Regions from separate parts of the Klebsiella grimontii genome, predicted to be linked through region 3. Evidence: predicted binding sites of a transcription regulator. Region 3 holds the regulator's gene; each other region holds the start of a gene.

Region 1 (2,271 bases), 2.3 Mb from region 3:
TGTCAGCAAAACCCACCGTAATTTTTTCACTCCACACTCCGCATCAGTATCAGATGTCGCCAGGATAACATGACCTTCTTAAACCGCGGCTAACTGTAATACGAAAGGCAAGTTTAGGAATCATAGACTTGTTTCAACTGGTGTTCATGCCAGAATGGACGCAAGGATAATACAAATAATGAGGCAACAATGCGATTGATCATTCGTACCATTGTGGTGCTGGCTATCTTGTGGATTGGCGTGTTATTAAGCGGTTACGGCGTATTAATGGGCAGCAGTGAGAACGCCGGGGGGCTGGGATTGCAGTGTAAATATCTCACGGCTCGCGGCATCAGTACCGCACAGTATGTTCATTCCAGCAGCGGTATTATCGGCATCACCGATTGCCCTATTCTGCGTAAAAGCGCCACGGTGGTTGATAACGGCTAGCCGCGAGTGGGCTACAGATTCTGTAGCCCGATTCACGCACAAATCAGAACGGATAATCGTTATAGCCCATCTGTTCGGAAATTTTACGCGCCGCCGTATGCAGCATCGCGACATACTCGTTCAGGCGCTCTTCCGAGAAACGCAGCGTCGGGAAAGAGATACTCAGACCGGCGATAACCACGCCGAAGCGGTCGAAAACCGGCACCCCGATGCAGCGCAGCCCTTCTTCCTGCTCTTCGTTATCTTCGCCATATCCCTGCTCGCGGACCTTATCCAGAACCGCCAGCAGCTCTTCGGTGCTGGTGATGGTCCGATCGGTGCTGCGTTTGTACTCCACGCCTTCCAGAATCTGCTCAACCTCGGAACGATCGCGCCAGGCCAGCAGCACTTTACCGATCGCGGTGCTGTACAGCGGGTTACGACGCCCAATGCGCGAGTACATGCGCAAATTGTACATTGAGTCGATTTTGTGGATGTAAACGATGCTGTCTTCATCCAGGGCGCCCAGGTGGACGGTCTCTTTCGTCAGGCGTGAAAGCTCGCGCATCTGAATATCAGCGCTACGTACCAAATCAACGTTCTGCAAAGCCCGCGCGCCAAGTTCAAAGAGTTTCAGGGTCAGAGAATATTTCTCGGATTCGCCTTCCTGAGCCACGTACCCCAGCGATTTCATGGTCTGCAAAAAGCGATAAACGGTGCTTTTTGACATCATGACGCGCTGGGACAGTTCGGTAATGCCAATTTCACGCTCTTCGCCAAGCGCCTGCAGGATGCCAAAAACCTTCAATACCGAAGAGACAGAATCTGGCTGTTTATCCAAATCTGCAACTGCCATTTATCACCTCATCGCAACTGTTTTATAAAAATTAGAACCGGTTTTTATTATAAATTCGCATCCCGCGAGCCGCAATCGTTCTTCTGCCTATTCGTTACAAATCTGCGACATGCCGCTGAATAATCAATGCTAAAATTATTACCTAGTTAATAGTCCCCGATAAGATACAGACCTCACATGGATAAAAAACTCTCCGATGGGCTGCCTTTACCGCAGCGTTACGGTGCCATTCTGACCATTGTATTAGGCCTGTCGATGGCGGTGCTGGATGGCGCGATCGCCAACGTCGCCCTGCCGACCATCGCCAGCGATTTAAACGCGTCCCCGGCATCCTCTATCTGGATAGTGAATGCCTACCAAATCGCCATTGTTATCGCGCTGCTGCCGCTCTCTTTCCTCGGCGATATGGTCGGCTATCGGCGTATTTATAAAATCGGCCTGGCGCTTTTTACCTTCACGTCGCTGGCCTGCGCCCTCTCCACAAGCCTGGAAATGCTGACCCTGGCGCGCGTGGCGCAGGGCCTCGGCGGCGCGGCGCTGATGAGCGTTAACACTGCCCTTATTCGCCTGATTTATCCCCAGCGTTTTCTCGGCCGCGGAATGGGGATCAACTCTTTCGTGGTGGCGGTCTCCTCCGCGGCGGGACCGACCATCGCCGCCGCGATTCTCTCGATGGCTTCATGGCAATGGCTGTTTTTGATTAACGTTCCGCTGGGCATTATTTCCCTGCTCCTCGCGATTCGCTATCTGCCCGCCAACGCGGGCCGCAGCAAGGTCACCCGCTTCGACCTGCCGAGCGCGATCATGAATGCCCTCACCTTTGGTTTACTGATTACCGCGCTCGGCGGTTTCGCCCAGGGCCAGTCCGGCGAACTGGTTGCGGCAGAGATCGTTGCCATGCTGGTCGTCGGATTCTTTTTTGTCCGCCGTCAGCTCAGGATGCCGGTCCCCCTGCTGCCGATTGACCTGCTGCGTATCCCGCTATTCTCTCTGTCAATTTGTACCTC
Region 2 (2,271 bases), 550 kb from region 3:
TCAGGCGCATCAGTAAATCCCCGAGCTTGTGCAGGAAACGCTGGCCGCCGCCGCGCGAAGGCTCGTCGAGGATCAGCAGGCGCGGGCGGGTTATCAGCGCTCTCGCCAGCGCCAGCTGGTACTGGTCGTCGGCGGTCAGGGTAATCCCTTTACTTTGCCGCAGAGCGTACAGCTCGGGAAACAGATCGTAAATCTCTCCGGCGACCGCTGACGCCGGTTCGCCGCCCGCCGCGAGGGCGATATGCAGATTTTCCTCGACGCTCAGCTGCGAAAAGATCCGTTTATCCTGCGGGACGTAGCCAATGCCGATGGCGCTGCGCGACTGCGCGGAGAGCGGCATCAGGTCATAGGGCGCCGATCCGCCGTCCTGCCAGGTCATACTGCCGCTGGCCACCGGCAGATGGCCGGTAATGCAGTTGACGAGCGTGGTTTTACCCATCCCCTGAAGCCCCATTACGCAGGTGCATTTACCGGGCCTGAGCTCGAGGTCGACATTCCACAGCGTGTGCTGGCTTCCGTAATAGTGATTCACGGCACGTAGACTCAACATAGACGTTTTCTCCTTTCCTGGGATAGCAGGCGACAAGAAGATTCTGCAAATCTCTTGCCAGGAAAAAGAACTCTCGGTATTTGCTGGTCTATACAGGTGCTGCCGGGCGAAAGCGGATCGACCTTGCACTTTCCCGGTGCCCGCGCGCTGAAATGTGGTGCAAAAAATTTCGCTGCTCTTCCTCGATAAACAGCAAAAAAAATTCAATTAATTTTTTTCGCGACGGTTTTTGCCGAGGCGATCGGTTTTGTGCGGGTGGCACGGGTCATGGGCTGCAGACAGTTATCCACTATTCCTGTGGATAACCTTGTGCATTAGAGTTAGAAAACTTGCGGTAAGCTAGAGAGTACGCGGCCTGCGGGCGAATTGACGCGAAACCCGTCTTTTATTAAATTATATTAAATATCAATTGATTAGATAAAAGCAATGCCTGTAAGAAAAGTGTCACCGGCTGCCATAAAACATTCATCCTCTCGCTTGACAAATGTTAAATGACAATACTTTTTGGGGATAACCCTACAGAGTGGCGGATTATCCCGTAAAGCGCTTTTTATTTGCCCATGTTGGCGGTAAAAAGCGCGAATTAGCCCGGATACGATAATAGGATACTGGCTTTATATCCAGTATTTTTTATTGGCAAAAGCTGAGCTGACGAGTAGAATTAAACACCTGCCATTCAACCCTTCTTCAGGTTCTGATTGATGAGTAAACCGTTCAAGCTGCATTCTGCTTTCCGTCCCTCCGGCGACCAGCCGGAAGCCATTCGTCGCCTGGAAGAGGGGCTGGAAGATGGCCTGGCGCATCAAACGCTGCTCGGGGTAACCGGCTCAGGTAAAACGTTTACTATCGCCAACGTTATTGCTGACCTGCAGCGCCCGACGATGGTGCTGGCGCCGAACAAAACCCTGGCGGCGCAGCTTTACGGCGAGATGAAAGAGTTCTTCCCGGAGAACGCGGTGGAGTATTTCGTCTCCTACTACGACTACTACCAGCCGGAAGCCTACGTACCAAGCTCGGACACCTTCATCGAGAAAGATGCGTCGGTGAACGAACACATTGAACAGATGCGTCTGTCGGCGACCAAAGCCCTGCTGGAGCGTCGCGACGTGGTGGTGGTGGCGTCGGTCTCCGCTATTTACGGCCTGGGCGACCCGGACCTCTATCTGAAGATGATGCTGCACCTGACGGTGGGCATGATCATTGACCAGCGCGCTATCTTGCGCCGCCTGGCCGAGCTGCAGTATACCCGCAACGATCAGGCATTCCAGCGCGGTACCTTCCGCGTGCGCGGCGAAGTGATTGATATCTTCCCGGCGGAATCTGACGACGTCGCGCTGCGCGTTGAGCTGTTCGATGAGGAAGTTGAGCGCCTGTCGCTATTCGATCCGCTGACCGGTCATATCGAGTCGACCATCCCGCGCTTCACCGTCTACCCGAAGACCCACTACGTCACCCCGCGCGAGCGCATCGTCCAGGCGATGGAAGAGATTAAAGTGGAACTGGCGGAGCGGCGTAAGGTGCTGCTGGAGAACAACAAGCTGCTGGAAGAGCAGCGTCTAAGCCAGCGTACGCAGTTCGACCTCGAAATGATGAACGAGCTGGGCTACTGTTCGGGGATTGAAAACTACTCGCGCTACCTGTCGGGCCGCGGCCCGGGCGAGCCGCCGCCGACGCTGTTTGACTACCTGCCGGCCGATGGTCTGCTGGTGATCGATGAATCC
Region 3 (2,271 bases):
GATAGCGCAGGAGGTTGAGGATATTCTGCCCGTTATCGTCGGGCCAGCGCAGATTAAGGATCTGCTGGGCCAGGCCGTTACACCAGAACATCGCGCCTTCTTCGGTGGTCAGCACCACCGCGTCCGGCAGGGACTCCGCCCCGCTGCGAAAGCGCTTAATCAGGCTTCCCAGCTCACGGCGGCGCTTTTTATTACGCATCTGCATCTGGTGCAGACCGTACAGCAGGGGTTCCCAGCTGCCGCTACCCGGCGGCGGCGTCATGCTGCGGTCGACCCACAGCCACCACGACAGGCGCATCAGATTCCAGAAATGCCAGATAAGAAGACCGGTCACTGCCGCCAATAAAAACCACGGCAGATGACCTAAAAACGCCCCGAGGATCAGGGCCGGGATACAACATAAGAAAAGCTCAAGCGCCAGCCTTTTCCATGACAGCCGTTCCAGCACGGTTCACACTCCTGTCAGCATTCAGAAACGGGCGGAGAAACGATATCCCGTACCGCGAACCGTTTGTACCATCCGGTCATGGCCGCTATGTTCCAGCGCTTTGCGCAGACGGCGAATATGCACGTCTACCGTTCTGTCTTCTACATATACGTTGGTGCCCCAGACGTGATTCAGCAGCTGTTCGCGGCTATAGACCCGCTCCGGGTGCGTCATGAAGAAGTGTAATAATTTAAATTCCGTCGGCCCCATATCCAGCGGATTTTCGCCGGTCATCACGCGATGCGAAGAAGGGTCGAGGCTCAGCCCCTGCATTTCAATCACCTCTTCCACCGCCATCGGCGAAATGCGCCGCATCACGGCTTTAATCCGCGCCACCAGCTCTTTCGGGGAAAACGGCTTGGTGATGTAATCATCCGCACCGGTCTCCAGGCCGCGGACGCGATCTTCCTCTTCGCCGCGGGCGGTCAGCATCACCACCGGAATGTCACGGGTCATCGCTTCTCGCTTGAGCTGTTTAATAAACTGCAGACCCGACCCACCCGGCAGCATCCAGTCAAGGAGGATTAAATCAGGCCAGGGTTCATTGAGCTGATTGACCGCGCTGTCAAAATCTTCCGCCTCGACGGGCTGAAAGCCGTTTTGCTCCAGAACAAAGCAAACCATTTCGCGGATTGGAGCTTCATCTTCAACGACCAGAATTCTTCTCGCCATTATTTACCCTGTATTTTTTAGCCATCAGTATAGAAGTGCGCGGCCATTATGCGTCAGATTTATGACAGATTTATGAAAAAAATGACCGCCAGATGAACGCGGATTTCGCATTGTGACACGGACTTAACTCACCGAAGAGCGGCGTTATTCCCTCAATAATTCACGTGGCTTAGCGTCAGCCCCACAAGCACAGGTAACCAGATGGTTGAGGTGAGCGCGCGTAGCCAACACATAAGCAACTTGAAGTATGACGGGTATATAATGCCGCTTACGCTTTTTCGCTATGGAACAACTATGCGCATCCTTCACACCTCTGACTGGCATCTTGGGCAAAATTTTTACAGCAAAAGTCGCGCCGCCGAACATCAGGCGTTTCTCGACTGGCTGCTGGCCAGCGCGCAGGAGCATGATGTTGACGCCATTATTGTCGCGGGCGATATTTTTGATACCGGCTCGCCGCCGAGCTACGCGCGCGAGCTGTATAACCGCTTTGTCGTTCAGCTGCAGCAGACCGGCTGTCGGCTGGTGGTGCTGGCGGGAAACCACGATTCGGTCGCCACCCTAAACGAGTCGCGCGACATTCTTGCGTTCCTGAAAACCACGGTGGTGGCCAATGCCGGCCACGCGCCCTTTATTCTGCCGCTGCGCGACGGTACGCCGGGGGCGGTTTTTTGCCCGGTACCGTTCCTGCGTCCGCGTGAACTAGTGACCAGCCAGGCCGGGCACTCCAGCGGCGAGAAGCAGCAGCAGTTGCTCAACGCCATCAGCGACTACTACCAGCAGCAGTACCAGCAGGCCTGCGAACTGCGCGGCGACCGGGCGCTGCCGATTATCGCCAGCGGCCATTTAACCACCGTCGGCGCCAGCAAAAGCGACGCAGTTCGCGAAATTTATATCGGTACCCTCGACGCCTTCCCGGCGAACCGCTTTCCGCCCGCCGACTATATCGCGCTCGGCCATATTCACCGGGCGCAGGTGGTCGGCGGCTGCGAGCATATTCGCTACAGCGGCTCCCCGATTGCGCTGAGCTTTGACGAAACAGGGAAAAGCAAAAGCGTCAATCTGGTGACCTTTAGCGCTGGCCGCCTGACGGACGTCACGCCGCTGATCGT

The links. Region 3 encodes PhoB, which activates phosphate uptake and scavenging genes when phosphate is short. Its sites were predicted from a motif close to CTGTCATAAAACTGNCNNAT; they were not measured.
Region 1: the regulator PhoB is predicted to act here: its motif matches at 1,356-1,375, upstream of kdgR (DNA-binding transcriptional regulator KdgR).
Region 2: the regulator PhoB is predicted to act here: its motif matches at 981-1,000, upstream of uvrB (excinuclease ABC subunit UvrB).

Annotation. Positions count from the first base shown of each region.
Region 1 covers NZ_CP169721.1:2,114,992-2,117,262, reverse strand. Annotated here, with positions in the region: gene mgrB (PhoP/PhoQ regulator MgrB) at 1-30, opposite strand, end outside; gene ACE3MN_RS10080 (YobH family protein) at 190-429, shown strand; gene kdgR (DNA-binding transcriptional regulator KdgR) at 473-1,264, opposite strand; gene ACE3MN_RS10070 (MFS transporter) at 1,442-2,271, shown strand, end outside.
Region 2 covers NZ_CP169721.1:3,891,208-3,893,478, reverse strand. Annotated here, with positions in the region: gene ACE3MN_RS18310 (ABC transporter ATP-binding protein) at 1-550, opposite strand, end outside; gene uvrB (excinuclease ABC subunit UvrB) at 1,252-2,271, shown strand, end outside.
Region 3 covers NZ_CP169721.1:4,444,345-4,446,615, forward strand. Annotated here, with positions in the region: gene phoR (phosphate regulon sensor histidine kinase PhoR) at 1-448, opposite strand, end outside; gene phoB (phosphate response regulator transcription factor PhoB) at 470-1,159, opposite strand; gene sbcD (exonuclease subunit SbcD) at 1,454-2,271, shown strand, end outside.